One region of the Bacillus sp. L381 genome, then DNA from elsewhere that is predicted to be linked to it. Evidence: riboswitches for the same ligand, from Rfam matches in the RefSeq annotation. Region 1 holds a riboswitch; each other region holds the start of a gene.

Region 1 (7,777 bases):
TGTTTCCTTAAATAAGGACGATATCCGGTGTATGTTTGGGGTTGAGGAGACATAGGACGGCATGTCTTAATGAACGGGAAGAGAAAAACTCTTCCCGCTTTTCGTGGCAGGTGTTAATCTTTTTCCAGCATGGCAGTCAGCCATTCTCTTAATGCAGTCTTTTGTACGTACCGCTTTCCGTTTCTGGTAATGTGCGGAATGCCGGAAGTGTCAGGCACGATTTGTTTCGCTTCTTCCTTAGTAACTCCTAAATAATAGCCAATATAGAAGTACAGATCTTTTTCTTTAATGAGAATTTGGTCAGTGTGTTCATGAGGGTCAGGTGATTTAAAGTTTTTTAATCCGTCTCCTATGAAATATCCGGCTAAAGCGATTCCGATGCCGGTAATGATATCCATACAGCAAACCTCCAATAAAAGTTATTATGTTTTATACGGTCAAATCCGCCGAAAGGATTCACCTTCAGTAAGACGGGGGGAGCTTATTTTTGCTTTCCGAGCTTTTCGATCTGCACCTTTCCGGAGAAGAAAACAGCGCCTCCGCCCATATCTGCAAGCCGATCGGGAGTGAGTGAATTGACCAGCTGTTTTTTATCATCCATGTCGGCCCAAAGACCTTGGCTGACTGCAACGCCGGGAAGGACCTGTTCGCCGACTGAAGCTGTCAATTCACATTCACCGCGGTGATTCCAAACCCTGACGGTTTCTCCGTCTTCTATGTTTAGGCGGGCAGCATCTTCTGTATGAATAAAAAGTTTTGGCGCCCTTTCCAGTTTTACGTGTTTTTCATTATTCGAAAATGTTGAATTTAAGAAATTATGATTCGGTCCCGGAACAAATAGAAACGGAAAATCGTCATCGCTCTTCAGAGGAATGTGCGTCGGCAGCGCCGGATAACCTTCCTGTTTCATCTTTTCAGAATATAATTCAATCTTTCCGCTTGGTGTCTTGAGCTTGCCCGGTAAAAGCGGTTTTTTCCGTTTGGCTCTCATAAAGGAATGGCGTGAGAGCGAATCGTAATCAATATCCTCGATATACGGGTTGTCGGGACAGTCCAGCGCCTGTTTGATTAATTCTTCATCAGAATCCTGAAGCTCCTGCTCGGTAAAACCCATCGCCCCGGCAAGCAAACGGAACACTTCTGTATTCGATTTGCTGTCTCCATACGGTTCGATCACCGGTTTTTGCAGCTGAATAAAATGATGCCAGTAAGACGTGTAAAAATCCGTGGTCTCAAAAGCAGATGCAGCAGGGAGCACAATATCCGCATATTTGGCGGTTTCCGTTAAAAATAAGTCATGAACGACTGTAAATAAATCCTCCCGCAGCAGGCCTTTTCTGACTTTATTCGCTTCCGGCGCAACCACTGCGGGATTGGTGCCGTATATAAACAGGGAGCGCACGGGCGGATTTGTTTCTAAAAGAACGCTTCCGAGCCTGTTCATATTAAATGATCTTGGCTTTCTGCCGTATAGCAGATCAGGACGCTGTAGCGCCTGTCTGTTATAGTTTAATACCGCGCTGTTATGTTTGATTGCGCCTCCCCCGGTGTTGAGCCACTGTCCTGTTACAGCCGGAAGACAGGCAACGGTGCGGACGATCATTCCGCCATTGTCATGATGCTGAATGCCGTTTCCGATCCTGATAAGGGAAGGGGAGGTTTCACCGTACATTCTCGCAAGACGTCTGATATCGTCGGCTTTAACGCCTGTAATAACAGAAACCGTTTCCGGATCATACTGTTTGACATGCGCTTTTAATTCTTCGCTGCCTTCAGTGTATTCTGTGAGAAATGCTTCATCGTGAAGGTTCTCATCGAATAAGACATACATGATACCGAGAGCGAGTGCGGCATCTGTGCCGGGACGAATGGGAATAAACCAATCGGCAAGCCGGCCGGTTTGATTCTTATGTACATCGATAACGACAATTTTAGCTCCTTTTTTCCGGGCTTTTTGAGCAATCATAACTTGGTGCATATTTGTGCTGACAGCATTGATTCCCCAAAAAATAAAAAGTTTTGCATGGATGGTCTCCTCAGGATCAGTACCCGCGCCTTCTCCCATTGTATAGTTATAGCCTTCAGATCCGGCTTTGCTGCAGATCGTACGTTCAAGATGACTCGCCCCGAGACGATGGAAAAAACGGCGGTCCATTCCCTCTGCCGCCAGTTTTCCCATATTGCCGTAAAAGCTGTACGGAAGAATGCTTTCTGCTCCTTCTTCGGCAATCAGCTCTTTCCAGCGCGCACTGATCGTATTGATCGCTTCCTCCCAAGAAATAGGCGCAAACTTGGCTTCGCCTTTTTCACCGATCCGTTTTAACGGAGCTGTTAAACGCTTCTCATCATAAATGCGCTCAGCCATGTGTCTGACTTTGTTGCATATGTTCCCTGATGTGACCGGGTGATCGGGGTCTCCCTGAATTTTTACGATTTTTCCGTCTTTTTTTGTCACAAGCAAACCGCATTGATCGGGACAGTCCAGTGAGCACACCGACTTAAAGACCCCGTTTGGCTGTTCTGCTGCAGAATTCATAGCCCATTTCTCCTCTTTTTTTATATTGTAAGCATTATAACATTTCGAAATCGAACGTCAATTCAGAAAAAAGTGTTGACATCCAAGAAAGACTTTTCTATGATGGGTTTATTCTTTTAAACAGCCTGACAATTTCATCATTTTATTTTCTATCAAGAGAGGTGGAGGGACTGGCCCTATGAAACCTCGGCAACATTTATTGTGCCAATTCCAGCAAGCGTACGCTTGAAAGATAGGAAAGAATGATCTATACATATTTGTGCGCTTCAAGCGGATAAAGACGGTATATGAATCTCTTTCCTTCTTCGGGGAAAGAGATTTTTTTGTGGAAAAATTTATGTGAAAAGGATGTTTTGCACCATGACGGTTTTAATTACCGCACCATATCACGATGAGGGGCTGAAGGAGCTGACAGAGCTGTTCGGCCGGACTGTGCACAGGCCGTGGAAGAAGCACGGCCGGGCTTATCGGGAAGACGAATTAATCCGGATGATCCAAGAGACAAATGCGGCGGGGCTTATTACTGAACTTGATGAGGTATCTGAGCGTGTCATTGACATATTGCCGGATTCCGCTTTTATCGGCGTCTGCAGAGGGATGCCGTCTAATGTGGATATTGAGGCGGCGAATAAAAGAAAGATTCCTGTTTTCTTTACACCGGCCCGAAATGCCCAGGCCGTTGCTGAACTGTTTATCGGAAATGTGATTTCATTTTTGCGTCATACGTATTCTTCTCATCAGTGGCTGAAGGATGGGAAATGGAATGGTGATTATTTGCAGGCTTACGTCAAATTCAGAGGATATGAGCTGACGGGAAAAACAGTCGGCCTTATTGGTTTCGGAGCTGTTGGACAGAGAATCGCCCGGCTATTGGCCGCCTTTGACTGTAAGGTGCTGTACTACGACCCATTTGTCAATCATGAAAACCGGGAGTATGAAAAAACGACGATGGAACGGGTATTTTCTGAAAGTGATATTGTTTCCGTTCACTTGCCGCGCACAGAAGAAACCATCGGCCTTATCGGCGCCAAGCACTTTCAGTTGATGAAACAAGAAGCTGTTTTTGTCAATACGTCAAGAGCGGCGGTAACAGACAGGGAAGAGCTGTTGCGGGTGTTGAAAGAACGGCGGATTAAAGGAGCGATCCTTGATGTATTTTATCACGAACCGCCTGAATCTTCTGATTATGAATTGATCTCTTTGCCGAATGTGTTAGCGACTCCCCATTTAGCGGGAGCAACATTTGAAGTGGAGGATCATCATGTGAGAATTTTAAATGATGCGCTTTTCAAATGGAAAAAAGATCAAACCTGCTCAATACGTGAACTTTATAACAAAAGAGAACTTGTAACAAAGGGATAGCAAAAGGAGGAATCTGTAATGGCCGGACAAAAAGGCTACCTTGTATTTGATATCGGGACGGGGAATGCACGAGTCGCGGTTGTGACTGCCGGCGGCGAAGTGACCGCACTAGAAAGGGAAGACATTGAATATGTGACGGAGCCGCTTTATCCAGACGGCCGCTATTTCTCGCCGGAAAGAATATGGACGAAAATCAGCGCGATGGCAAGGACGGTTATTGCCAAAAGCCCTCATATTACATTAATCGGAATTACCTCAACAAGCCAGAGGCAGGGAGTTGTTCTGATCAATAAAGATAAAAAAGCATTTCTCGGTCTGCCCAATATTGATAACAGAGGGCGCGAATGGGAAAGCGGAATTGAATTAAAAGATGAAGTGCATCAGCAAACCGGACGTCTCCCGAGCGCTCTATTTTCCGCAATGAAACTTGTGGGATTAAAAGAAAGACAGCCGTCATTATGGAAAGAAGTGGCGTATATCACAAGCATCAGTGACTGGGTGACATTTGAGCTGAGCGGAATTTTGAGCTATGAACCGTCACAGGCTGCCGAGACGCTGCTGTTTGACGTAAGGAAAAAAGCGTGGTCCGAAAAATTATGCAATATCTTCGGTGTTCCTTCTTCCATTCTTCCTTCACTCGTCCGCTCTGGGACGGTTGTCGGAATGTTAACGTTTAAGAAAGCGGAGGTTCTCGGCCTTCCGGAAAGAGTGCCTGTGATTGCAGGCGGAGGAGACACACAGCTTGCCATCAAAAGTGCGGGTGCAAAGCCGGGGGATATCGTCATCATATCCGGCACGACAACGCCGATTACAAAGATAACGGCGGAGGCCGGAACTGAAAGTTTAGAGAAAGCATGGCTGAATTGCCACACAGAAGAAGGTCAATGGCTTCTAGAAACAAATCCGGGTGTAACCGGGCTCAATTATCAAAAATTAAAATCCATTTTTTATCCGAATGAATCCTACGGCGTCATGGAACAGGAAATCGCAAAGCTGCCGAAATATGATCATGCCTGTGTTTCTGCGTTAGGCTCCTATTTATCGCCTGAGAAAAACGCACTTGCAAAAGGCGGATTTATTTTTGATGCCCCGCTGTCCCATAATTTAAGCAGAGCGCATTTTGTCAAAGCCGCACTGCTGGAAATTGCTTTTTCAATCAAATGGAACTATGAGGCGTTAACAGAGGTAACTTCCTTTTCACAAAATGATGTGAAGGTGTGCGGCGGCGGTTTCCAAAGTGATGCATTAACACAGTTTCTTGCTAACCTTCTGCAAAAGAAGATTTATAAGAGAGAAGGCTTCAGTCAGGCATCCGTAATGGGGGCGGCGGTGATTTGCAACGAGGCTCTCGGTGTGAAAGAAGAGCTTTCGAGCCGCACAAAGGTTATTGAACCGGAATCGGATCAGACGGATCTCTTCCTATATGAAGAATGGAAACATACGCAAAGGTTATTTACGCATTTTCAGCCGGCGGTGAAAGCCTGACTCGGGGCTGGGATATATTTCTGAATGATTAATGACAACATGAAAGTCTGCAGAGGAGGAACAAAAAATGCTTAATAAAATAGGAATTCCGAAACAGCTTGCCTGGGGGTTTTTGGGAGTTGTGCTGTTTATGATGGGAGACGGCCTTGAACAAGGCTGGCTCAGTCCGTTTTTAATTGAAAACGGCTTGACGGTTCAGCAATCAGCGTCCCTGTTTACGGTTTACGGTATTTCTCTTGCAGCAGCGTCTTGGTTTTCAGGCGTCTGCCTCGAAGCCTTCGGGGCAAAGCGGACGATGTTTATGGGGCTGTTATTTTACGTCATCGGAACAGCCGCGTTTATCGCATACGGATTTGAATATCTTAATTTGCCGGTAATGTATGTCACGTATTTTATTAAAGGGCTGGGGTATCCGCTGTTTGCCTATTCTTTTTTGACTTGGGTGATTTACCGGTCGCCAAAAAACAAGCTCAGTACGGCGGTCGGCTGGTTCTGGATTGCTTATTGCTGCGGCATGTTTGTGTTCGGCGCGTGGTATTCAAGCTGGGCGATCAAATCATTCGGCTATTTGAATACCCTTTGGAGTTCGATTTTTTGGGTATGCCTCGGCGCGTTTTTTGCATTGATTTTAAATAGGGACCGCTTTGAAAAGAAAAAAGCAGATAAGCAGGAAAAGGCGCATGAATTAATGAAGGGAATCACCATTCTTGCTGAAAATCCGCGTGTGCTTTCGGGAGGGATCGTTCGAATCATTAACAGCATCGGAACATACGGTTTTCCGGTTTTTCTTCCTATGCATATGGCGCAGCACGGCATCTCTACAAATGTATGGCTGCAGATCTGGGGAACGATTTTTCTAGGCAACATCGTATTCAATTTAATTTTTGGCGTGATTGGCGATGCATTCGGCTGGAAAAAGACCGTCATGTGGTTCGGAGGAGTGGGCTGCGGCATTTTTACCCTTTTATTATATTACGCTCCTGTTATATCACATGGGAACTTGCTTTTCGTCAGTATTATCGGCTTTATTTGGGGAGGCCTTCTTGCCGGATTCGTTCCGATTGGAGCCATTGTCCCGACAGCAGCTGGCCAAGATAAGGGGGCGGCCATGTCTGTATTAAATCTGGCTGCCGGCCTGTCAGCGTTTGTCGGCCCGGCGCTGGCTTGGGCATTTATCGGTCTTGTCGGCGCACAAGGTGTCGTATGGATTTTCGCGGCGCTATATTTTGCAAGTGCACTTTTGACAAAATGGATACATATCCCTGAAGAAAAAACGGCGAAACAAAATGACGCTTTGCCTGAATACGCATCTTAACTGCAGCGCCCCGAACCTTCGGGGCGTTTTTTGTTAGAGCTTATGCCAAGAGGGAGATTTGAGACTGCTTTCTTGTTCAGCGTTTTTCAGGCACACAGTTGCAGCATTAAAACTCAATTGAACAAGGATCTGCTTTCTTAGATAATAAATTGAAAATCCGTCATGCCTAAGTGAATTGTAAACGAACATATACTCTGGCTTCTGTGCCTTTTCCGCAGACCCATACGATTTTCTCCGTTGCCATTAACAAAAGCAATATTTCTCGAGCTCGAATAAGACAGCTTCTGTTTCTGGAATTTCAACTGTAATATACATAGCCTGATCGATTAAATTCCGGCTGAGGTCAGAAACTCAGGACGCGAAGTTTCTTTAAATCTGCGAGACGATGGTGCTCATCACGAAGTTTCAACATTGTGAGCGGCTCAACAGAATGTTTGATTCGCTTTATTGTAATTTACCGATTTTTTTGCTATATTTGATTGATTTTCTCAAAATGCTTATTGGGAGCGCTTTATTATTTACACGGTGGAGATATAACGAGATCGAAAAGCTTTCTATCTATTTACGTCAAATTAGCAGCGGGGATTATTCTCTTGATGTTCGAGATAATCAAGAAGGAGAGCTTAGTATATTAAAGAATGATATTTATAAAGTGACGCTTATGCTGTCAGAGCAGAGATCTCTTTTGCAAAAAGACAAAATCCAGCTGACAGATGCCATTTCTGATATATCCCATCAGCTTAAAACGCCGCTTACATCCATGATGGTGATGGCAGATTTATTAAGTGACCCTGATTTGTCTGATGAAAAAAGAACAGAATTCACTCGAAATATCCGTATTCAGCTTGAACGAATCGATTGGCTTGTTTCTTCATTATTAAAACTCTCGAAAATTGATGCAAAGACTGTTCAATTCAAAAAAGAGCAAATAAAGGCAGAAAACCTTATACAAAAGGCGTTAGAGCCTGTATTGATTCCTATGGATATTAAAGAGCAAACGGTTTCAATCAAGGGGGAAGAAATGGTTACTTTTCGGGGCGATCTCAATTGGACAGCTGAAGCGATCATCAATATTTTGA
Region 2 (7,777 bases), 640 kb from region 1:
CAGTGGATCCGGTAGCACCAGTGATTCCGGTCGGTCCAGTGTCACCAGTAACGCCTGTGATTCCGGTCGGCCCGGTGATTCCGGTAGCGCCAGCTGTTCCCGCCGCGGCTAAAAGTGTATAGTCAGCTGAAGCTCCAGGGGTTCCCGCCGGGCTGTTTACGTTGGCAACGTAAGAGCTGCCGTTGAACGTAACGGTCTGTCCGGCAGTATACGAAGGAGCGGCGAGGGGATCAAACGGCACGATACCCTGCAGACCGGCGCCGGTAACACCAGTCGGCCCGGTCGGCCCTGCGGCAGCTAAAAGCGTATAATCGGCAGACGTATCCGGAACCCCGGCAGGCGAAGCTGTGTTCACGACATAGGAGCTGCCGTTATACAGGACAACCTGACCGGTTGTGTAAGTAGGGGCAATCAAAGGATTAAAAACAATAATCCCTTGAAGACCCGCACCGGTGACCCCCGTCGGCCCGGTCGGCCCGGTTGGCCCCGTCGCTCCGGCCGGCCCGATTGCTCCAGTCGGTCCAGTGGGTCCGCCGGCTGGTCCAGTCGGTCCCGTAGCCCCGGTCGGTCCCGCCAGTGTAGGGATATTTGAGATACTGTCCAATTTTGAACCGAGAAGAAGCTCCTGTTTCATTAAGCTGTCAAGCGTATCACGGACGCTCTCGTTCAAGTTCAGAATATCCGCAAGACTTGACGGCGGTCCAGTTAAGCCGGGAATCGTTCCGAGCGCGTATTGGATTTTTTCCCCTTCCGCATTCAGAATATGTGCCATCCCCAGTTCTTCCATAGCAATTGCCGAAAGAAGAAGGTTAATGGTATCGTCCCTGGAAAGGGTAACGACAGGGGTGATATTCGGTAAATTAGGCTGTGACACAACGTCCCTCCTTATGAGTTGGTGGAAAGTTTCTTCATTACGTACAAAGTAGCCAAAAAAAGCGTAAAGCAGTACGGTATCAATATATTCACTTGTTCTGTCCAAGTTTCTGAGCCGATTACCTTGGGCACGGTCCACAGCTTGTGTAAATCACACAATCGTCAAACTGGTCTGTTTGAAGCGTCCGGCACGCATTCCGGATCGCTGCTTGATGTCACATTGTTCACGCTCTCAACTCCCAGTGTGACCGCCCGTTTTAAAAATGAAGTATGCTGATTCATCCCATGTCCTCCGAGTTGCTCGGATGCAGGAAATTAGATCATATACTTAAAGCTTTAGCTATATATCCTGTGCGTTTCCGATAAAAACTTTCTTTTTCATTTCCAGTTTCCTGTACAAAAGGGCAAGAAGCATAGAAGGGATCGTACAAACAATCATTCCGATAAAGGCATACCTGGGTTCAATTTCGTATAGAAAACCTCCAAAAATGGTAAATACCGCTGTGCTCCAGCTGAGCGCCAGCGCTGAATACATGCCTTGGGCTTTCGGGACTTGCACAGGTGAAATATTCTTAATTAAGTATTTCATAAATGCATAGTGTCCCATCGCGAATGAACATGCATGCAGCGTCTGCGCAATACAGAAAATGATGACATGCGGAAAGGCAAATACCAGTATCCAGCGTACGGTTGCACCAAGCGCCGCCATGGCGAGCAAAGAGCCTGCTGAAAATTGATGAAAGCAACGGTCAGCGATTGCAAAGAAGATGATCTCCGCGATAACGGCGATATTGATGATGATCCCTATTGCATATGCGGGTGCATGGATTTCTTGCAAAAAGAGATAACCGTAATTGTAGTAAGATGCATGTGCCGCCTGCAGTAAGATGACGATTGCGAGCACCAGACCGAAATGTTTGACGCGGAATAAGGAAAGCATGCCCTCTTTTTTTGCGCGGTCTGTTTCCGGCCGTTTTGAAAGAACAGCAGGGGCATGCATAAAGCTGAGGCATACGAATATCAGAGTGCCTAAAAGCAGTGCCCATAAAATCACTTGATCCCCAAACATGCCTGTAAAGACGGACAGGATAATGCCGGCTGAAACGAATCCGGCGGACCCCCACTGGCGGCTGGTCCCGTAATCCTTTAATTCGTTATGCTGTACAAGGACGCCGCAAGCGCTGTCTAAAGCAGGCATCAAAGCCGGGTAAAACACATGCAGCGCTAATGTCACAAGAAGCAGGCTTGGGAAAGAATCAGCCGGAATATAACATAAAAGTGCAAGAAGCGTGCCGATTCTGGCGCCATTCAGTAAGGCTTTGCTGCTGAATTTTCCTGATAAATAAGGAAAGAAAAGTAATGTGGAAATCCCTCTTGCTGTCAGGCCTAAGCTCATAATGAAACTGGCTTCGGATACGGAAATCCCTTTTATATGCACCATCCATCCCGTCCAATAGGGCAGGAAAACTCCCCATGTCATAAAAAAACTAAAAAAATGCAGACTCATCCAGCGATATGCGTTCATTCCCGTTCCTCCTTTAATTGGCATGTTATCATGTAAAGACGTAAAGACAATATGAGATATCTCATATTTTTGGGGTGGACGATGGAAATTTATAAAGGTGAGAAAAAGCGGCACCAGTTAGAAAAACACTCAATCGCGCATTTATTTTCTTTTCCCGCAAAAGAGTATATGGAAGTGCGCGAATATCAGCGGGATGAATGGGTGATTCAAGAGGGCAGGAGGCCGGAATTCCTGTTTTACGTGATTGAAGGAAAAGCGAAAATATATGTAACCCATCAAAACGGGAAAGTGTCGTTAATTAATTTTATCAACAAAAATGATTACATCGGAGAAATGGAACTATTACATGAAATGTATTATACAAAAGGAATTCAGGCCTCAGCGAAGACTGTTTGTTTTGCTCTGCCGATTGACCGCTGCCGCTCGCAATTGCTTCAGGATGCGAAATTCCTGCGTGAATTGGCTAAGTTTTTAAGTATAAAGGCAACACTTATGGCTTCAAAGTATTCACAAAGTCTGGCGTTCCCGCTTGAAAACCGGCTTGCTGATTTTATTTTGCAAACGGCTTTTGAAGGATTTTATAAAGAGAAGCACATAACGGTTTGTGATTATTTAGGTGTATCTTACCGTCATCTTTTACATGTACTGACGCAATTCTGCCAAAAAGGGTATTTGCAGAAAGAAGGGCGGGGCTATCAAATTAAGCAGCATGATTCACTGTATGACCTTGCAGAGGCGCTGAAAAATAAGTAACGGGCCCAGAAAAAAACAGCCATCCGCTCAAATAAGGGATGGCTGTTTTTTTTATTATACAAGCTGAGCTTGTTTTTTCCGTGCCTGTTTCGCAGCGTCGACCATATTTTTTAATGCTGCAACGGTTTCTTCCTGCTGTCTTGTTTTCAGTCCGCAGTCCGGGTTTACCCAGAAGCGGTCTGTCGGACACACTTCAAGCGCGTCATCGATAATTTGATAGATTTCTTCAGTAGCCGGCACACGCGGGCTGTGAATGTCGTATACACCGAGTCCGAGGCCTTTTACGTAAGGATGTTCTTTCAGATACTCTAAAAATCCTCCGTGGCTTCTGCTGTGTTCGATTGTAATGACGTCCGCGTCAAGGTCATTGATCGTATCTACGATATCTTCAAAGTTGCTGTAACACATATGCGTATGAATCTGCGTCTCATTTTTCACAGAAGACGTCGTTAATCGGAATGCTTCTGCGGCCCAAGTTAAATATTCATCCCAATCCTGCGTTTTTAACGGCAGCCCTTCGCGGAGCGCCGGTTCATCGACTTGGATAATCTGAATACCTGCATCTTCAAGCGCTTTTACTTCTTTTCTGAGGGCAAGCCCGATCTGGAAGGCGATTTCTTTTCTTGAAATATCCACGCGCGGGAATGACCAGTTTAAAATGGTGACAGGTCCAGTCAGCATGCCTTTCATATGCTTTTCCGTCAGCGATTGGGCGTAGAGCGTATCTTTTACCGTCATCGGTTCGATAAATTCGACATCTCCGAAAATGACAGGCGGACGTACGCAGCGTGAACCGTAAGACTGCACCCATGCATATTTCGTAAAGGCGAATCCGGCCAGTTTTTCACCGAAGTATTCGACCATGTCCGTCCGTTCAAATTCTCCGTGAACGAGCACGTCTAACCCGATTTCCTCCTGAATGTCAACCCAGCGCTTCGTTTCCGCATTAATAAAGGCTTGGTATTGTTCGTCCGTCCAATCTTTTTTCCGCCATTTTTGGCGTGCGCTCCGCACTTCAGCAGATTGAGGGAAGCTTCCGATTGTCGTCGTCGGCAGAAGGGGAAGACCGAGTGATTCATTTTGCAGCGCCAATCGTTCCTCAAAGCTTGCAGGACGGGAGAAATCTTTTTCCGTCAGCTGATTCAGTTCTTCTTTTTGAGCTGAGTTCGCCCCTGTTGCGAAAGCTTTCAGAGCTTTAAGTGCAGCTTTGGACTCTTCGATCTGCGCACTGACGGCCGCTTTTCCGGACAGGAGACCTTCTTTTAAGACACCGAGTTCCGCCAGTTTTTCTTTAGCGTATGACAGGCCGTTCAGCAGATCCTTTTCAAGATGTTCGTCAGGGTGTTTTGCCACCGGGACGTGCAGAAGGCTGCTTGAAGGCTGAATCCATAATTCCTCTATGTCAGCGTGGCTGAGGATATCAAGAGTCGCATCAAGGCGTTCTTCAGCATCGATTTTCCAAATGTTGCGGCCGTCAATCACACCCGCTGCCAGCACTTTATCTTTCGGGAAGCCGTGTTTTTTCAATTGCTCCAGGTTTCTGCCTTTGTCATGCACGAAATCAAGCCCGATTCCCTGTACAGGATAAGAAACGAGTTCCTCATACGCATCAACCGAATCAAAGTATGTCTGTAAGAGGACATTCAGCCCTGAAAGCTCTTTTGTGATTGATTCATAGAGTTCTTTTGCGGAGCGGACATCTTCAGAAGAAGCTGTCACAAGGGCAGGCTCATCGATCTGAACCCATTTGACGCCTTCTGCTTCAAGCTCTTTTAGCAGCTGAACATAAAGAGGGACAAGGCGCTTTTGAATCGCTTTCGCTTCTGATTCTTCGTAACCTTTCGCAAGCGTGACAAATGTGTACGGACCGACAATGACGGGTTTCGTTTCCGCTCCGAATTCTTCTTTGATCCGGCGGTAGTCGTCAAGCTGTTTGTTTCTCGTCAGACGGAATTCAATGCTTTCGTCATATTCAGGAACGATGTAGTGGTAGTTGGTATTAAACCATTTCGTCATTTCACTGGAAACGGCGTCTTTTACACCGCGGGCAATCGCGAAATATGTATCAATGGGATCCGTGATGCTGCGGAATCTTTTCGGAATCCAGTTAAAGCTGACGGCTGTATCGAGCACATGGTCATAATGGGTGAAATCAGAGACCGGCACGATATCAATATTTTGGTCAAGCTGTGTTTTGACAGCTGATAAGAATAAACCGTCAAGCTCTTTTAGAAACGTTTCTTTATCAGTTTTTCCTTTCCAATAAGCTTCAAGCGCTTTTTTCCATTCTCTGTTCAAGCCGATTCTCGGAAAACCAAGATTCGAAGTTTTAATAGTTGTCATTAAGTCTCCTCCTTTAAGTAAGATGTAACAAAAAAGCCTCTTTCTCATGAGAGAAAGAGGCTTTAACATCAAAATGTAAGCCTCTCTTATCTCTCAGATCATGTCTGATGGAATTAGCACCGTGCCTTAAGAGACAATTGTCTCGGCGCAAAAATCACGCGCCCCATTTCACAATGGAATTACGGTCGGTTGCTGTTGGGGTCAAAAGGCCAATCCCTCGCCCAACTCTCGATAAGAGAAAATATTTCAATTTTTTTGAAAAGTTACATCATTTGTTGGTTATCTTATCAGCTTATTCAGATCACTGTCAATAGAAAATCTCACATTTTAAAAATTGATGATGTGACAAGCTGATTAATCATTATATGAGAAACATATCAGAAAGACAGCAGCTGTGCCTGTTCGGCTTTTTCCATCAGCACATCAGGCGCGTCTAAATACAGAAATCCGTTCCCGGCCAATGTTTTGGCGATATCCAAGGGAAGGGTCCGCCGCACAAGCTGGGCGTAAACTTCTGCCTCAGAAAGCGTCCGCTGAAACGAGGCCTGTTCAAGCCCTTTTATTAAGGCAAGCGCTCCGCTCACATGCGGGGCGGCCATTGAAGTGCCCGTCAGCTTCCCGTATTTATGGTTGGGAAGGGTGGAGAGAATGTTTTCGCCGGGAGCCACGAGGTCAATCTCTTTATTGGCGTTTGAAAATTCTGACGATTTTCGCGCGACTGAGACTGATCCGACGGCGATTACTTCGTTGTAAGCGGCCGGATACGACAGTTCCTCTGTCCGCTCGTCTCCGTCGCCTTCGTTTCCTGCTGCGCAAACGACCAGTACACCGCTTTTTACCGCATTTGTGACGGCTTCTTTCAGTTCAGGCACATCACTCGGCCCGCCGAGTGACATAGAAATGATATCAGCCTTTTGTTCAACGGCGTAGTTGATGCCGTTAATGATCCATTCGTATTTTCCGCTGCCGTTTTTCCCGCCGAGAACTTTTACGATTAAAAGGCTCGCTTCCGGCGCAACACCCGAAATTCCGCCATTTGAATCATTGGCGGCAATCGTTCCGGAAACATGTGTCCCGTGTCCGTTGTAATCGGAAAACGCGTCTTCTTTGCCTCCGTCATCATCGGTGAAGTTTTTCCCGCCGACAATCCGGTCTTTCAAATCAGGATGATTAATGTCGCAGCCTGTGTCAAGCACTGCGATTTTAATATCCTTGCCTTTAAACCCTTTTGCCCACAATTCTGGCGCCTTAATCACTTTAATACCCTCAGGAAGCTCGTTCACATCCATGATTTGCTCATCCGTGACATAAGGAATCAACCGCATTTCACCATTCATAAAAAAGCCCTCCTTTTTTATGCTTGCGAGTGGATTCAAGGGTGTTGCTACTATTTTATGGCAGAGCATACCGCACGGAAAGAGTCATTTGAAGCATTTTCATAAAAAAGGCGCAATCTATTGCACTAAAAAATTTCAAATAAATGGATAGTATAACAACTTTCATTTTGATTCCTCACCCGGTAACGCTATAATTGGAAAATGGGAAAGGAGAAGAGGTATGAAGATAAGTGAAGCATTATACGACTATTTTTCAGGACAGGTTGATCAAATTGCGGAAGATTGGATCGAAACAATGGAAGATTCGGATCCGAATTCGATTTATTCTTTGACAAATCCCGTCATCATAGAAGAACTGAAGGAGCAGGATAAAGAATTTTACCGGCAGATTAATAACATGTATATCATGCCGGAAAAAGAATTTTTAGAAAAGTTCGAGCAGTGGGTGATTGAGCTTGCGAAAGACCAGAAGCATCTCGATACTCCCGTCCAGTACGTTGTCCGTGAATTCATGAGAAACCGGAGGCTGTATATCAGTTATTATGACGCGTTTGCCGATGAACATGAATCTGCGTTTGCTGAGGGAGAAAGAAAGAGATGGGAGGATTTAATTGTTCAAGTATTTGATTTTACGATTTACACGTTTGTCGATCACGCCGAGCATAATTCAAAAATGCAGCTGAATGCGCAAAGAGAAATGATTTTAGAGTTAAGCTCGCCGGTTATTACACTGAGCAAACGGACGGCGCTTCTGCCGCTTGTCGGCAATATTGACACGGAGCGCGCCAAATTCGTTCTGGAAAATACGCTGAGCACATGTGCGGATCGGTTGATTGAGCATCTGTTAATTGACTTGTCAGGCGTAGTGGTTGTCGATACGATGGTGGCGCACCAGATTTTTAAATTAATTGAGGCGCTGAACCTGATCGGCGTTACGTCCACTTTA
Region 3 (7,777 bases), 750 kb from region 1:
TCTGTTTGTCTTTTGCGATCAGCAATGCAGAGAACATCGTGAGGAAAGCAAAACCGAAAACAATAAGTCCGGGTGCTAAATGCTGAACTTTAAAAGTGTCAAGCGGCGCATTTTTCTCAATCGCCGTAAACAGAAACAATAGAATAACAGGCAGAGCGATTCCAAGGATGATAGATAGGGGATCACGGAAAATTTCTTTACGGTTGCGTATGGCGAAATCAAGCATAAAGCCCCGCCTCCCCGTCACAAATCGCTAAAAAGGCATCTTCAAATGTGGCTGAATGAGTTTGCTTTTTCAGGTCCTCAGCCGTACCCAGTGCTTTTAATGTCCCATTTTCTAAAATGCAAATACGGTCTGCCAGTGCTTCAGCTTCTTCTAGATAGTGTGTCGTTAAAATGATCGTCATGTCTCCCTTTAATGACTCAAGATTTTTCCACAACTCACGGCGTGAACGGACGTCCAGACCTAATGTCGGCTCATCTAAGAAATAAATATCCGGTTTTGTAATCATTCCCATTGCGATGCTGAGCCGGCGCTGCATTCCTCCTGATAACGTTTTTGTTTTTGCTCTTTCTTTCTCTTTTAATTGAAACAATTCGAGCATCTCATCCGTTCTTTTTTTCCTTCTTTTTTCGGAATTCCGTAGACTCCGGCTATAAACTCTAAGTTTTCCCGTACGGTTAGATTAGGGGCGATGGCTGTTTCCTGCGGAGACATAGTCATTTTCGGTTTTATTTTATCCAAATCAGTCAAAATGCTGTGACCAAGCACTGATGCATCACCCTCATCTGGAGAAAGGAGGCCGCAAAGCATACTGATTAATGTCGTTTTTCCGGCTCCGTTCTCTCCGAGTAAAGCGAAAAATTCTCCTTTTTCAACTGAGAATTCAAGTCGGTCAACAGCGGCGGTTTCTTTATAATGTTTAGTTAATTGCTTCAGCTCAATCGCGTGCATTTACTCATCCTCCTCACCATCTGTATTGATTTGCTTTGCGTTTAAAATATCTTTTGCAAATTCGAAAAAGAGTTCTTGTTTAACAAGTGCGATACCCTGCTGGTCATCCCCGAGCATAAGCAGTGAGTCCCCCGGCTTTATATCAAAAACATCTCTTGCTTCTTTAGGAATGACAATCTGTCCTTTTGTGCCTACTTTAACAGTCCCGAATATATGCTTCCCTTTTGGTGCTGTCATGTTTAACCCTCCTATATAAATTGTATTTTTTGTATGAAATGTAATACTTCGCATACTAAACATACAATTAAATTCCATAAAATTCAATAAATTTCTTGAAAAAGTATAATTTTCATAAAAAAACACTCCTGTCATATCAACAGGAGTGTTTTTGATTTTATAGTTTTTGTTTCTTTACCATTTCCAGATGGGGAATGCCCGCATCTAAAAATTCTTCGCCAGACGTGACTTGGTATCCTTGTTTTTCGTAAAACGGAACCGCCTGTGTTTGCGCATGTAAGATAAAGCTGTCGGCGCCCTTAGCTGCCGCCGCTTTTTCAAGCGCCTGCATAATGATGGCGCCGACACCGAGAGAGCGGTGGCTTTTCATCACGCAGATGCGCTCTAATTTTCCATGCCCGTCTTTCAAGCGCCATCTGCCGGCTCCGACCGGCTGGCCGCCGTCATAAATGACAATATGCTCTGACGTGTCTTCGAATTGATCAATCTCTTCTTCTTCCGGAACGTGCTGCTCTTTAACAAAGACCTCTTTTCTGACGAAAAAAGCGTCGTTCAGCTGTTTTTCAGTTTTTGCAATGATGGCTTCCAAACAGTTATTCTCCTCCGCCTAATAAAAATGTTTCGTACACAGTCCATGAGCCGTTATCCAGCTGATAGAGCAAGTGAAAACGGTCGATGACTTCTTCGTGGGAAATGTCCAGCATTTTCAGCTGCCCGAGTACGTCGGAATGTTCATCTGACGACAGCTTCTGGCCGACTGTGACATGCGGAACGAAGCTGTATTCCGGCTCTCCGGATAATGCTCCTGAGTAGCATTTCTCACTCAGCGTTTTTAATTCCTCCGTCGGCTCCGCTTTCATGTATATCACATTATTTACAGGAGAAAACGAGCTGTATTTTGTGATCTTCAGAACGAGCGGGTGCGACTCTTTTGCCGTCTGTCTCAGCTGTGATACGACCTGCTCGATTTCCTGTTCTGTCGCTTCAAACGGATCTCTTACCGTCAGGTGCGGCGGTATGAGCGCGTAGCTCGGGTCGTAGCGTTTTCGGTACGAATTTGCGAGATCCTGTAATTTTTTTGATGGAAATAAAACAATACCGTATTTCATGAAAGTTCCCTCCTTAAATGAATGGTTACAGCATTTTCTTCAGCGCCGGCGTTATGAGCGGCTGCCAGTAGGTCCACTTATGATCCCCGTCGAAGGTTTCATACGTGTATTCAGACTGTTTGCTTTCCAGCAGCTGTTTGAGCTCTTCGTTCGGCGCGGTGAAATCAAGAATCTGGCCGTCCGTTGTGTGAACGTCGGTTTCTTTTTCTCCGATTTGATGATAAACGGAAATCTGTTTGAGATCCTCCGACTCCCGGACGGCATCCAGGACGTGCCCGTCAACATACGGAGACTGCATGATGACGTTTCCGAACATGTTTGGATAGTCAATCGCCGTCATGAGCGAAACGGTTCCGCCGAGGGAATCCCCGATCATTGTGCGGCCGTATCCGACTTGATAAGTCGGGTATTCTTTGTCGATAAAAGGAACGAGCTCATTTGCGATAAACCGTTTATATGAGGCGAACTTAGAGCCTTCGGGATGGTATGTGTCTCTTCGCTCCCGCACATTTTTATAGGGGACGCCGATAATGATGCAGCGGTCAATTTCCCCCTTTGACATGAGCTCTTCCGCCTGCCGCCCGATTTTCCCTAATCTGAAGTAATCATGGCCGTCCTGGGCGATGACCGTATGATATTTATACAGGGGGGAGTAGGTGTTTGGCAGGTAGACCAAAACGGTCATTTCTTCTTCAAGCTCATGGGAGAAAAGTTTTTTCTCATGAATGATTCCGGTTTTCGGTGCCACTTAGCATTCCTCCAGGCCGCTTCTTGTCTTAATGGTTTTTCCCTATTGTACCATGAATTATTAGAAATTTCTTTCTTCAGATGCACTTCTTGAGAGAGTTCAGAAAATTAAAAAGTTGTTGAAATTCATTTTATAGTGCGTTAATATAGAACAATCAGAAAATACAAAACAATATTCTTATCACGAGAGGTGGAGGGACTGGCCCTTTGAAACCTCAGCAACCGGTTTGCTTTGCCGCAGGAAGGCAAAGTGCCAAGGTGCTAAATCCAGCAAGCGATTCACATGCTTGGAAGATAAGAGGAAGAGAAAAGCTCCTTCTTCTTATGAAGAGGGAGCTTTTTTATTTTTGAAAAAGGATGGTGCCTGCTGATGACGCAGCATGTTGAAACAAAATTAGCCCAAATCGGAAATAGAAGCGAAGAAGCAACGGGAACGGTCAGTCCGCCGATTTATCTGTCCACCGCTTACCGCCATAGAGGAATAGGAGAATCTACAGGCTTTGATTACGTGCGCACGAAAAACCCGACTCGCCAGCTCGTTGAAGACGCCATCGCCGTGTTGGAAAACGGTGCGCGAGGCTTTGCTTTCAGCTCGGGAATGGCAGCCATTCAAACCATTATGGCTTTATTTAAAAGCGGGGATGAATTGATTGTATCCTCCGATTTATACGGAGGCACTTACCGTTTATTTGAAAATGAGTGGAGAAAATACGGCTTAAGCTTTATTTATGATGATTTCAGTGATGAAGACTGTTTACGCTCCAAAATAACGGAAAACACGAAAGCGGTATTTGTTGAAACGCCGACAAATCCGTTAATGCAGGAGGCGGACATAGAAAAAATCGCCCGCATTACGAAAGAAGCCGGCCTGCTTTTGATTGTGGATAATACGTTTTACACCCCGGTGATCCAGCGTCCGCTTGAACTGGGAGCCGACATCGTCATTCACAGCGCCACAAAATATTTAGCCGGGCACAATGATCTCCTTGCCGGTCTGGCTGTCGTAAAGGATGAAGAGCTCGGCGACGTCATATTTAATCACCAAAATGCGATCGGTGCCGTTCTCCCGCCGTTCGATTCGTGGCTTTTAATGAGAGGGATGAAAACACTCGGACTCAGAATGCGCCGTCATGAAGAAAACGCCCGTGAACTTGCAGAATTTTTAGAAAAAGAAGAGGAAATCACCGATGTGTTATATCCCGGAAAAGGCGGAATGCTGTCTTTCCGGCTGCAAAAAGAGGAATGGGTCAATCCGTTTTTAAAGGCGCTTAAAACGATCTGTTTTGCAGAAAGTCTCGGAGGGGTGGAAAGCTTTATTACATACCCCGCGACACAGACGCACATGGACATTCCGGAAGATATCCGCATCGCAAACGGCGTCTGCAACCGTCTGCTGAGATTTTCAGTGGGAATTGAACATGCAGAAGATTTGAAGCGGGATGTAAAGCAGGCATTACAGCAAGTAAAAGAGGGGGCCGTGTCGTATGAGTAATCACAATTGGACGCTGGAAACCCAGCTTGTGCACAACCCATTTAAAACAGACGCAGCCACCGGAGCTGTCAGCGTGCCGATCCAGCATGCCTCCACATTCCATCAGTCATCATTTGAGGAATTCGGGACATATGATTACAGCCGCTCCGGCACACCGACAAGAACAGCGCTTGAAGAAACAATTGCGGGGCTTGAAGGCGGAACGAGAGGTTTTGCTTTCAGCTCCGGAATGGCGGCAATTTCGACGGCATTTCTGCTCTTATCCCAAGGCGACCATGTGCTCGTCACGGAGGATGTGTACGGCGGAACATTCCGTATGGTGACTGAGGTGCTGTCCCGCTTCGGAATCGAACACACCTTTGTCGATATGACGGACACAGAAGCGGTCGCCTGCGCCATCCGGCCGAATACGAAAGCCATCTATATGGAAACACCGTCAAACCCGACGCTCGGCATAACGGATATTAAGGCCGTCGTCAAACTGGCAAAGGATCACGGCTGTCTGACATATCTTGACAATACTTTTATGACGCCTGCACTGCAGCGTCCGCTTGACCTCGGCGTAGACATCGTGCTTCACAGCGCGACGAAATTTTTAAGCGGGCACAGTGACGTCCTGTCAGGGCTTGCCGCCGTAAAGGATGAAGAGCTCGGCAATCAGCTGTATAAGCTGCAAAATTCGTTTGGAGCGGTACTTGGCGTCCAGGACTGCTGGCTCGTATTGAGAGGATTAAAAACATTACAGGTCAGACTGGAAAAAGCGAGCCGGACGGCTGAACGGCTGGCTGCCTACTTTCACGGGCATCCCGCCGTCAAAAACGTTTACTATCCGGGGCTTGCCGGACACCCGGGAGCCGACACTCATAAACGACAAGCGAGCGGAGCGGGCGCCGTCCTGTCCTTTGAACTGGAAAGCAAAGAAGCCGTCAAAAAGCTGGTCGAAAACGTATCGCTTCCGGTGTTCGCAGTCAGCCTCGGCGCCGTCGAATCCATTCTCTCATACCCTGCTGCCATGTCGCACGCCGCCATGCCGAAAGCAGAGAGGGAGAAACGCGGCATCACAGACGGGCTCCTGCGCCTGAGCGTCGGAGTCGAAAACGCCGAAGATTTGGAACGCGACTTCGAACAAGCGCTGAAAAAAATCGCCCCCGCCGGAGTGAGATCATAAACGAAAAGGGCGCCGCCAAATTTGTGCGGCGCTCTTTTTTATTTTTGATAAAAAAAGTGTTGACGAACGGATAACCAGGATATATAATTATAAATGTCAGAGAGACAACAACATACCCAGCAACACATACATATCATGATTCCGTAGCTCAGCTGGGAGAGCGCTACCTTGACAGGGTAGAGGTCGCTGGTTCGAGCCCAGTCGGAATCATAGCCGAAACCCTTGCGTAGCAAGGGTTTTTTACTTTGCTTATTTATTGATTTTGTCATCATTCATCGAGTTGGGGACGAAATTATTTTTTTGTGCTGTTTTTGAAGTGCATTTGCTGTATACTGCAAGGTTCTTTCAGCCTGACTGCTGATGGATCTATGGACCGAAGATAGTCTAACCTATTGAAAACATAGATAAAGCCCTTCTCATAAGAGAAGGACTTTCTTTTATCTAGAGAGTTTCAATGTGCTGTTTTATTTGTTCTGTAACTTGTTTAAGCCATTCTAAAGGAGTTATACCGTCCTCTGGGAAAAATACACCATCAGCCGCCTCCTCTATAAAATCAATCTTATCTGCTTCCGAATGATCACTGTTTACAAACTCGGTAAGTGCTCTTACATCTCTTTTTTTTAGTTTATTTGATGCTTCATTTAGATACTCATCAAGAGCTGATTCTGGAGACTCTATATCTTGGTGGAAATGCCCTCCTAGAAATCTAAATACAGGATCAGAAACTTTGATTTCAATCATTGTATATCACCTCGTTGGGTAGCCTGTTAGTATAAAGCTACCATCTTCATTTTTCTTTAACTTCATTTGTACCTTTGCGAACTCCTCTACCTATAACTTCGGTTCCTCTATAAGGTAACGGTAATGGATTGTTAACATCACTATTTAACCACTCTTCAATCATTTTCGAATGAAAGATTATCTCAGCAAGTACAGTACATCAGAAATGGCCATGCTTTTAATAATGTTATTTGGCCTTGTCGCGATTGATTCTAAAAACTTGTCGCTTTCTGGAATGATAGCGAGTGGAATTTTATATTTAGCTGTGGTCCTCACAATTTTTAAAGGTCTTATTATGATTTGGTCAGAAAAACGACATGAAAGAAAGCGAAAAAATAAGTTTATTCAGGAAGAAGTTTTGACTGAAGGGGGGAGCTGCTTGGAGTCACCCGGCAGCGTTTAAAGCACCCTTATGACTTCCGGAAAGCTCAAACCGGTTAAAAAGGTGGTTGGGACAGTCGCATTGTTTTTGCTTGGACATATACAAGCTCTTAAAAAAGAATTAGAAGCCGGCCGGAAGAAATACCGGCCGTATGATGAGTGAAGCCCTTCTCGAGATGAGAAGGGTTTTTGTCATATGTTTGTCACTTAAGTGAAATCAAAAAGGTTGTGATAGACCCGGAAACTGTACTAGAGATGGATTAGAGTGTGGCTGAAGATGGAATAATTATAAACGAATAAAGAATAAAAATACAGTAAATGGAGGTTGTTTAGATGATTAAGACAAACTACTTAGTAACCACGTTGAGGAGATTAATAGTAAATATTACGCTGCCAAAGGATATTCAGTTCATAGCGTTGACCGCAGAAAAATGGACAACTGATTGTTGTTACGGAGCGAGTAGCAGAGGAGAGGGAACCGGCAAAAGTTGATATCGCATTTGATTTCATACATAAAAGATCGCATAGAAAGAAGCATTTAGTATAAAAAAGGCAAAGAGTTATAACCCTTTACCATTAGGTGATTTCCTTAACCGATTTGCAATGTACTTCATTACGTTTACTGCAATCGTTACCAATGCAATAATTAATGCTATTTCAAATAAGAGGATATATCTAAAATTCACATTAAGCTTTTCAAAGTAATCGCTGGTAAAAGAGAGAAGTTGATAAATTCCTAGCATAAAAAGAATAAAGGTAACTCCTAAAATTACAAGTGACTTTTTAGAATAATCTTTAGCATGTTCAAAGTTATAAATCATTATTGATACAAATAACAAAGCCGTAGCAATCTTGTGGGATAGCGATTCATCGGCCGAAAACGATTGCACTACTATGCTGAAGATTAA
Region 4 (7,777 bases), 1.2 Mb from region 1:
CGGAACGTGCCGTAATGCGAAAAAATGGCTGGAAGACCGCGGTAAGGAAATAAACGAAATACATATTGTGGAAGAAACACCGGCGAAAGAAGAAATCAAAGACCTCTACGAAAAGAGCGGCCTTGAGCTCAGAAAGTTTTTCAACACGAGCGGCATGAAATACCGCGAGCTGAACTTAAAGGAAAAACTGTACCACATGTCAGAGGATGAACAGCTTGAACTCCTGGCATCAGACGGTATGCTCCTGAAGCGCCCGATTACGACAGACGGCGAAAAAGTCACTGTCGGCTTTAAAGAAGACCAATTCGAAAAATATTGGATGTAATGCCAGGTTCAAAGAATTATGGTATCTTCTTATTATAAGAAAAAAATGGAGGGATTTAGATGAGCACACCGAAAGATATGCGTTATTCCAAAGAGCACGAATGGGTAAAAGTTGAGGACGGAAAAGCCCGTATCGGGATTACACACTTCGCGCAATCCGAACTTGGCGACATCGTATTTGTCGAGCTTCCTGAAGTCGGCGCTGAAATTAAAGCGGACGAGCCATTCGGCAGCGTAGAATCTGTCAAAACCGTATCCGAACTATACGCACCGATTAACGGAACGGTGACGGAAGTGAACGAAGACCTTGATGACAGTCCTGAATTCGTAAACGAGTCTCCGTATGAAAAAGCGTGGATGATCGTCGTGGAACCGGCTGATGCTGAAGAAATCGAAAACCTCATGACTTCCGAGCAATATGACGAAATGACACAGGAAGACTGATCGGATAGCAAAAGGGCCATTTGGACATTCTATCTGTAACGGGAGGTGTCCAATATGGCTTTTGATAAACAAAAGGTCGATGTCACGGAGAACATCACGGGCCGCTTTCAAAACGGCCGGTTTTCCTTGTTTCATGAAAATGAAGCCATCGGCGAGATGACAGGCATGAACCAGTACGAGCTCAAACAGGGCTTTTTATTTGAAAATCAAAAATTTTATAAAACAGCCGATGTCATAAACGGCAACGATCCGAAATATGTGGATTGCGATTATGAGAACGGCTGGTGTTAACTGTTGGCGGTGAATTTCACTGCCTTCTTTTTCAATTGAGCCTAAAACAATCGGCAGGTGATGCGCTTATGTTCAACGGAGATGAAAAGGTCATAATCGTAGAAGGAAAATCAGATAAAATCAAAGTCAGGGAAGTGCTCATCGAACCCGCGGAAATCATCTGTACAAACGGAACGATCGGCCAAACCGAACTGGAAGACTTGGCGGACCGCCTGTTTGACAGAGACGTGTATATTTTAACGGACGCAGACGACTCCGGAGAAAAATTAAGAAAACAGCTGAAAAGGGAGCTTCCCGAAGCGCGCCATATCTGCATAGACAGAACATACAGGCAAGTCGAATCGTGCCCGGGCCATCATCTCGCATCTGTGCTGATCAGAGCCGGCCTTGATGCAGACCCTGTATTTTTGAAAAAGAACGACCTGAGGTGGTAATCAAAATGAAAGAACTCCAAGAAAATGAACTCGAATCGATTCAGGATGACGTCTATCTCCTGTATTTGTACACCCCGTTTTGCGGCACATGCCAGCTGGCGTCCAAAATGCTTTCCGTCGTCGAAGAAATGCTGCCAGAAGCCGCCTTCTATAAAAACAACGTGAATTATTCCCCCGCATTCGCCAAAGCCTATCAGATTGAGAGCGTTCCGTGCTTTTTGCTGTTTAAAGGCGGAGAGCTTGTTGAGAAAGGATACGCCTTCCGCTCCGTTTCCTATTTATATGAGCTGATTAAACAAAAAACATCGCAAACGTTCCCGATGTGACAATTTTTACAGGAAAATGTCGTGCGGTTTATAAAGGGTTCTGTCCGTTAAAAAGAGAAATGTGTATGTATGGCCATTAAAACGGGAGGTTATACGAGTGGAGAAAATAGAAGTTTTAGAGAATGACGGACAGCATCTGTTTTTGAAACCGCTATTAAACGCCTCAACGCTGCTGATTACATTCCAAGGAGAAACAGAAGCCTTAACGGTCTCAATTAACGGACAGGGAGAAATGAGAAAAACGGCGGCTTCAAAGGAAAAATCTAATTTGACCTTTTACGGAAACCAGACGGAAATCATTCATCTCTTGCACGGTGATGTCTCTTTGCAGAAACTTATCCAAAGCGGAAAACTCAAAGTGAAGGGATCATTTCGGGCCCTGCTGAAGCTGGAGGCCATCCTCTGGCTGACAAACGGATTTTTTCAGGCGGTCAGCAAGCGGCCGTAACTGCCATTCTACCTATGTGACAATAGCTCCCATTATTTATTTTATTGACTTTTTATCATTCGCCGTGCTATTCTACAGTAAGAATTTCCGGACGAAAATACAATATGTTTTCTCTTATCAAGAGAGGTGGAGGGAAGTGCCCTATGAAGCCCGGCAACCATCAACGATGTTGAAATGGTGCCAATTCACTCAAAGCGATCTGCTTTGGAAGATGAGAGAAAGGCCTTTTTCAATAAGCCTTTCTGCTCATTTTTGCAGAAAGGCTTTTCTTTTGCAGAGAAACCCGGAAGATTTCTTAGAATAGTGTAAGGCAGGTGATTGCTTTGATCCATCTTCAAAATGTTTCAAAAATTTACAAAGCGAAGCATGGGGATGTCAATGCTGTCCAAGATGTCACTCTTGATATCAAAAAGGGCGAAATATTTGGAATTATAGGATATAGCGGAGCTGGTAAAAGTTCCTTAATCCGTCTCCTGAACGGCCTTGAAAAGCCGACATCAGGCACCGTGGAAGTCGCGGGGACGGAATTAAATAAAGTAAGCAGCCGCGCATTGAGAAAAGCGCGTCAGGAAATCAGCATGATCTTCCAGCATTTTAACCTTCTTTGGTCGCGAACCGTCCGGGAGAACATTATGTTTCCGCTGGAAATCGCCGGCGTGAAAAAAAGCGAACGAGTCCGCCGCGCCGATGAATTGATTAAACTGGTCGGATTAGAAGGAAAAGAAAAGTCTTATCCGTCGCAGCTGAGCGGCGGACAAAAACAGCGTGTCGGCATCGCCCGGGCGCTCGCCAATAATCCGAAAGTCCTTCTATGTGATGAAGCGACATCAGCGCTAGACCCGCAGACGACCGATTCAATTTTAGATCTTTTATCCGATATAAATGACAAACTCGGCCTGACAATTGTGCTCATTACTCATGAAATGCACGTCATCCGAAAAATCTGCAACAGAGTCGCCGTCATGGAAAACGGGAAAGTCGTTGAAGAAGGCGAAGTGCTCCAAGTCTTCAGAAACCCGCGTGAGCCGATGACAAAGCGTTTCGTTCAGCAGGTGACAGAACCGGAGGAGACGAAAGAAACCATTCAGCATTTTCTGCAGGAAACCGCCACAGGAAAAACGATTCAGCTTTCATTTGTCGGGCAGGCTGCCGAACAGCCGCTCATTACGGAGATGATCCGAAACTTTGACGTGGACGTCAATATTCTGCAGGGGAAAATTTCACAGACGAAAGACGGAGCCTACGGTTCTTTATTCATCCATATTGACGGTCAGGAAAAAGAAGTAGAAAACGTGATCCGGTTCATCAAAGACAAACAGGTAGAAGCAGAGGTGATCACAAATGTTTGAAAAATGGTTCCCGAACGTTGATATAACCGAGCTGTGGACGGCCACATACGAGACTCTTTATATGACGGTCATCGCTTTAGCCTTTTCATTTGTCATCGGAGCGATTCTCGGCCTTCTGCTCTTTTTAACGGGAAAGGGAAGCTTATGGGAAAATAAAATCATTAACACCGTGATTGCGGCGGTTGTCAATATTTTCAGGTCTATTCCGTTTCTTATTTTAATTATTCTGCTTCTCGGCTTTACTAAGTTTTTGGTCGGATCGATTTTAGGGCCGAACGCGGCATTGCCCGCGCTGATTATCGGCTCCGCGCCGTTTTATGCCCGCCTTGTTGAAATCGCGCTCCGGGAAGTTAATAAAGGAGTCATCGAAGCTGCGAGATCAATGGGAGCAAAGACATCGACGATTATCTTCAAAGTACTGATTCCTGAATCAATGCCTGCGTTAATCTCGGGCATCACCGTTACGGCTATCGCCCTGATCGGATCTACCGCCATTGCCGGCGCCATCGGTTCGGGCGGACTCGGAAACCTTGCATATGTAGAAGGATACCAGTCCAATAATACGGATGTAACGTTTGTGGCAACTGTATTTATTCTCATCATCGTCTTTATCATTCAAATTATCGGTGATGTGATTACAAATATAATAGACAAAAGATAAGGGAGGATTTACATTGAAAAAGATTGTACTAAGTGCGCTGCTGCTTGTGTTCGCGGGAGTTTTGACTGCCTGCGGATCAAACGGCTCTAATAAAAAGGAAATCGTCGTCGCTGCGACAAAAACACCGCATGCTGAAATCTTAAAAGAAGCGGAGCCGCTTCTGAAGGAAAAAGGCTACACATTAACAGTAAAAGTGCTGAACGATTACAAAATGTACAACAAAGCGTTAGCTGACAAAGAAGTGGATGCGAACTACTTCCAGCACGTTCCTTACCTTGAACAGGAAATGAAAGAAAATAAAGACTACAAACTCGTAAATGCCGGAGCCGTTCACCTTGAGCCGTTCGGAATTTACACGAAAAAATACAAATCACTGAAAGACCTGCCTAAAGGCGCGACCATCATCATGACAAACAACGTCGCAGAACAAGGCCGTATGCTGGCGATGCTTCAAAAAGCCGGACTGATCACACTGGATCCGAAGGTGAAAACAATTGACGCCACTACGAAAAACATTACGAAAAACCCGAAAAACCTGATATTCAAAAAAATCGCCCCTGAATTAACGGCGAAAGCATATAATGAAGAAGAAGGCGACGCAGTCTTCATTAACGTTAACTATGCGATTCAAAACAAATTGAATCCGTTAAAAGATGCGATTGAAGTGGAATCAACGAAAAACAACCCGTACGCCAACATCATTGCCGTTCGCAAAGGTGACGAAAAATCAGCGAAAATCAAAGCGCTTATGGAAGTGCTTCATTCTAAGAAAATCAAAGACTTTATTGAGAAAAAATACGACGGAGCCGTACTTCCTGTATCTGAATAAAGCGAAAACCCCGGATGAATCATCCGGGGTTTTTTTCGGGTATTAATCGGAGAACTGTCCATAATAAAAGGGAAGGTTAACGATTGGAGGGAATGGCAGTGGCTCAATATCAGGATAACGGCAAAAGCGTGCATGACGCATTAAAACAATACAAAGAAGGTTTAGGCATATTCGAACAGAAAATGCCGATGATGGGACGGAAGTTTAATGAATTTACTGAACAGTGTTTCTCAGCGGATTCATTAACTGAAAAAGAGAAACAATTAATCGCTCTCGGCATCAGCATCAGTGCCCAAGATGAATTTTGCATGATTTATCATACGAAGGGCTGCCTTGACCAGGGCGCGACAGAGGAAAACATCCTTGAGGTCATCAGCGTCGCGGCGGCATTCGGAGGAGGCGCAGCGCTCAGTCAGGGAGTGACCCTCGTGCAGCAGTGCATTCAGGAATTCGGACATACGACGCATTAGAAAGAGCAATCGTGTGAATACCGCTTTTCACATAAAACCAGCGCCGGTTTCCGGCACATTCGAAAGGATTCAGGGGCACACTCTCTTTGGCCGGAGCAGCGGATCATTGTTACAATGGAAACAAACAAATGAAGGGATTGATTCATTATCTGCACCAGCCATGAAAGACTGGACCTTGACTATACGCCTGAAATGGAAAAAGCGATGCAGAAGTCACACGGCATCGGCTACGAGGAATATGGACGGCGTCTTTCAAAAAGGATGGAAGTCGAACGGCAGAGGGAGCTTGAATACCAAAAAAGCAAGTTCCTCGCAGCGCAGCTTAATGAGAAAATCGGTCAGTAAAAAAGGGCGGAATTCCGCCCTTTTTCTGTTTCAAACAGCTTTAATTACGCCTGGATCTTTGATAAACTTTAGGAATGTTCCGGGTAATATAAAAAGTTGTATTTACTTTTCATTTGTTATAAAATTAGAATGAGAATAAATTGAGAATAATGATTATATATTTTGGAGGTATAGATATGGCTGCTTCAACATTAACGATCAAGGATCTTCACGTTGAAATCGAAGGAAAAGAGATCTTAAAAGGTGTAAACCTTGAAATAAAAGGCGGCGAATTCCACGCTGTCATGGGCCCGAACGGTACCGGTAAATCCACGCTTTCAGCAGCGATTATGGGACACCCGAAATACGAAGTTACAAAAGGCAGCATCACGCTTGACGGCAAAGATGTACTGGAAATGGAAGTGGACGAGCGCGCTCAGGCGGGTCTTTTCCTTGCGATGCAGTACCCAAGTGAAATCAGCGGTGTGACAAATGCCGATTTCCTTCGCTCTGCGATTAACGCACGCCGCGAAGAAGGCGATGAAATTTCGCTTATGAAATTCATCCGCAAAATGGACGAAAACATGGAGTTCCTTGAAATGGACCCTGAAATGGCGCAGCGTTACCTGAACGAAGGCTTCTCCGGCGGAGAGAAAAAACGCAACGAAATCCTTCAGCTTATGATGATCGAGCCGAAAATCGCCATTCTTGACGAAATCGATTCAGGTCTTGATATCGATGCGCTTAAAGTCGTTTCTAAAGGAATCAACAAAATGCGCAGCGAAAACTTCGGCTGCTTAATGATCACTCACTATCAGCGCCTTCTGAACTACATCACGCCTGATGTCGTTCACGTTATGATGCAGGGACGCGTAGTGAAATCAGGCGGAGCGGAACTTGCGCAGCGCCTTGAAGCGGAAGGTTATGACTGGATTAAAAAAGAACTCGGCATTGAAGACGAAACTGTAGGCCAAGAAGCGTAAGCGTTAGGGGGATAAACATGACATTGGAAACGAAACTATCCGTAGATCAGGAATATGTCAAAGGCTTTTCCGAAAAGCATCAAGAACCTGCCTGGCTGAAAAACCTGCGCTTACAGGCTCTTGAAAAAGCTGAAGATCTGCCGCTGCCTAAGCCTGATAAAACAAAAATCACAAATTGGAACTTTACAAAGTTCAACAAGCATACAGTAGAAAATGCGCCGCTTGCTTCTTTAGAAGATTTAGCTGATGAAGCAAAAGCGCTGATCGACATTGAAAACGAAGACAAAACGTTATACGTGCAGCGTGACCAAACGCCTGCTTTCCTGTCTCTGTCTAAAGAGCTGAAAGACAAAGGCGTCATTTTCACGGACATCTTAACGGCTGCCCGTGAGCACAGCGACCTCGTTGAGAAATATTTCATGAAAGACGGCGTAAAGGTCGACGAGCATAAATTGACTGCGCTTCATGCGGCATTAATGAACGGCGGGGCATTCCTTTATGTTCCTAAAAACGTTCAGGTGGAAACGCCTGTTCAGGCCGTTTATGTTCATGAAAGCAATGACACGGCATTGTTTAACCACGTGCTGATCGTCGCTGAAGACCACAGCTCCGTCACTTACGTTGAGAACTACATCAGCACGGTGAATCCGAAAGAAGCTGTGTTCAACATTATCAGTGAAGTGATCACAGGTGATAACGCCAGCGTGACGTACGGTGCCGTTGACAACCTGTCAGCAGGTGTCACAACATACGTCAACCGCCGCGGAGCCGCGCGCGGACGCGACAGCAGAATCGAGTGGGCGCTCGGTCTGATGAACGACGGCGACACGATTTCTGAAAACACGACTAACCTCTATGGAGACGGCACATACGGCGATACGAAAACCGTAGTTG

Evidence for each region. Region 1 has a riboswitch for S-adenosylmethionine ahead of QRX25_RS09240 (2-hydroxyacid dehydrogenase). Riboswitches for the same ligand answer to the same signal wherever they lie in the genome.
Region 2: another riboswitch for S-adenosylmethionine. It lies ahead of metE (5-methyltetrahydropteroyltriglutamate--homocysteine S-methyltransferase); the one in region 1 lies ahead of QRX25_RS09240 (2-hydroxyacid dehydrogenase).
Region 3: another riboswitch for S-adenosylmethionine. It lies ahead of QRX25_RS05815 (methionine biosynthesis PLP-dependent protein); the one in region 1 lies ahead of QRX25_RS09240 (2-hydroxyacid dehydrogenase).
Region 4: another riboswitch for S-adenosylmethionine. It lies ahead of metN (methionine ABC transporter ATP-binding protein); the one in region 1 lies ahead of QRX25_RS09240 (2-hydroxyacid dehydrogenase).

Annotation. Positions count from the first base shown of each region.
Region 1 covers NZ_CP127224.1:1,902,008-1,909,784, reverse strand. The annotation lists gene QRX25_RS09250 (hypothetical protein) at 114-398, opposite strand; gene QRX25_RS09245 (molybdopterin oxidoreductase family protein) at 482-2,536, opposite strand; SAM riboswitch class I at 2,683-2,775, shown strand; gene QRX25_RS09240 (2-hydroxyacid dehydrogenase) at 2,897-3,898, shown strand; gene QRX25_RS09235 (FGGY-family carbohydrate kinase) at 3,917-5,383, shown strand; gene QRX25_RS09230 (RbtT/DalT/CsbX family MFS transporter) at 5,451-6,698, shown strand; gene QRX25_RS09225 (sensor histidine kinase) at 7,084-7,777, shown strand, end outside.
Region 2 covers NZ_CP127224.1:1,259,160-1,266,936, forward strand. The annotation lists gene QRX25_RS06430 (BclA C-terminal domain-containing protein) at 1-874, opposite strand, end outside; gene QRX25_RS06440 (MFS transporter) at 1,214-2,398, opposite strand; gene yeiL (transcriptional regulator YeiL) at 2,480-3,151, shown strand; gene metE (5-methyltetrahydropteroyltriglutamate--homocysteine S-methyltransferase) at 3,206-5,494, opposite strand; SAM riboswitch class I at 5,578-5,732, opposite strand; gene isp (serine protease Isp) at 5,872-6,831, opposite strand; gene QRX25_RS06460 (STAS domain-containing protein) at 7,052-7,777, shown strand, end outside.
Region 3 covers NZ_CP127224.1:1,154,007-1,161,783, forward strand. The annotation lists partial or broken gene QRX25_RS05785 (ABC transporter permease) at 1-226, opposite strand, end outside; partial or broken gene QRX25_RS05790 (ABC transporter ATP-binding protein) at 219-955, opposite strand; gene QRX25_RS05795 (AbrB/MazE/SpoVT family DNA-binding domain-containing protein) at 956-1,192, opposite strand; gene QRX25_RS05800 (GNAT family N-acetyltransferase) at 1,350-1,781, opposite strand; gene QRX25_RS05805 (YjcG family protein) at 1,786-2,301, opposite strand; gene QRX25_RS05810 (esterase family protein) at 2,327-3,049, opposite strand; SAM riboswitch class I at 3,224-3,349, shown strand; gene QRX25_RS05815 (methionine biosynthesis PLP-dependent protein) at 3,419-4,540, shown strand; gene metC (cystathionine beta-lyase) at 4,533-5,708, shown strand; tRNA gene QRX25_RS05825 (tRNA-Val) at 5,846-5,918, shown strand; gene QRX25_RS05830 (contact-dependent growth inhibition system immunity protein) at 6,150-6,449, opposite strand; gene QRX25_RS05835 (hypothetical protein) at 6,655-6,891, shown strand; partial or broken gene QRX25_RS05840 (hypothetical protein) at 7,241-7,416, shown strand; gene QRX25_RS05845 (YoqO family protein) at 7,430-7,777, opposite strand, start outside.
Region 4 covers NZ_CP127224.1:3,070,215-3,077,991, reverse strand. The annotation lists gene QRX25_RS15845 (arsenate reductase family protein) at 1-325, shown strand, start outside; gene gcvH (glycine cleavage system protein GcvH) at 385-768, shown strand; gene QRX25_RS15835 (YusG family protein) at 823-1,059, shown strand; gene QRX25_RS15830 (toprim domain-containing protein) at 1,128-1,493, shown strand; gene QRX25_RS15825 (thioredoxin family protein) at 1,499-1,819, shown strand; gene QRX25_RS15820 (SCP2 sterol-binding domain-containing protein) at 1,917-2,267, shown strand; SAM riboswitch class I at 2,379-2,485, shown strand; gene metN (methionine ABC transporter ATP-binding protein) at 2,591-3,616, shown strand; gene QRX25_RS15810 (methionine ABC transporter permease) at 3,609-4,277, shown strand; gene metQ (MetQ/NlpA family ABC transporter substrate-binding protein) at 4,291-5,106, shown strand; gene QRX25_RS15800 (carboxymuconolactone decarboxylase family protein) at 5,199-5,576, shown strand; gene QRX25_RS15795 (YuzK family famiily protein) at 5,769-5,921, shown strand; gene sufC (Fe-S cluster assembly ATPase SufC) at 6,098-6,883, shown strand; gene sufD (Fe-S cluster assembly protein SufD) at 6,901-7,777, shown strand, end outside.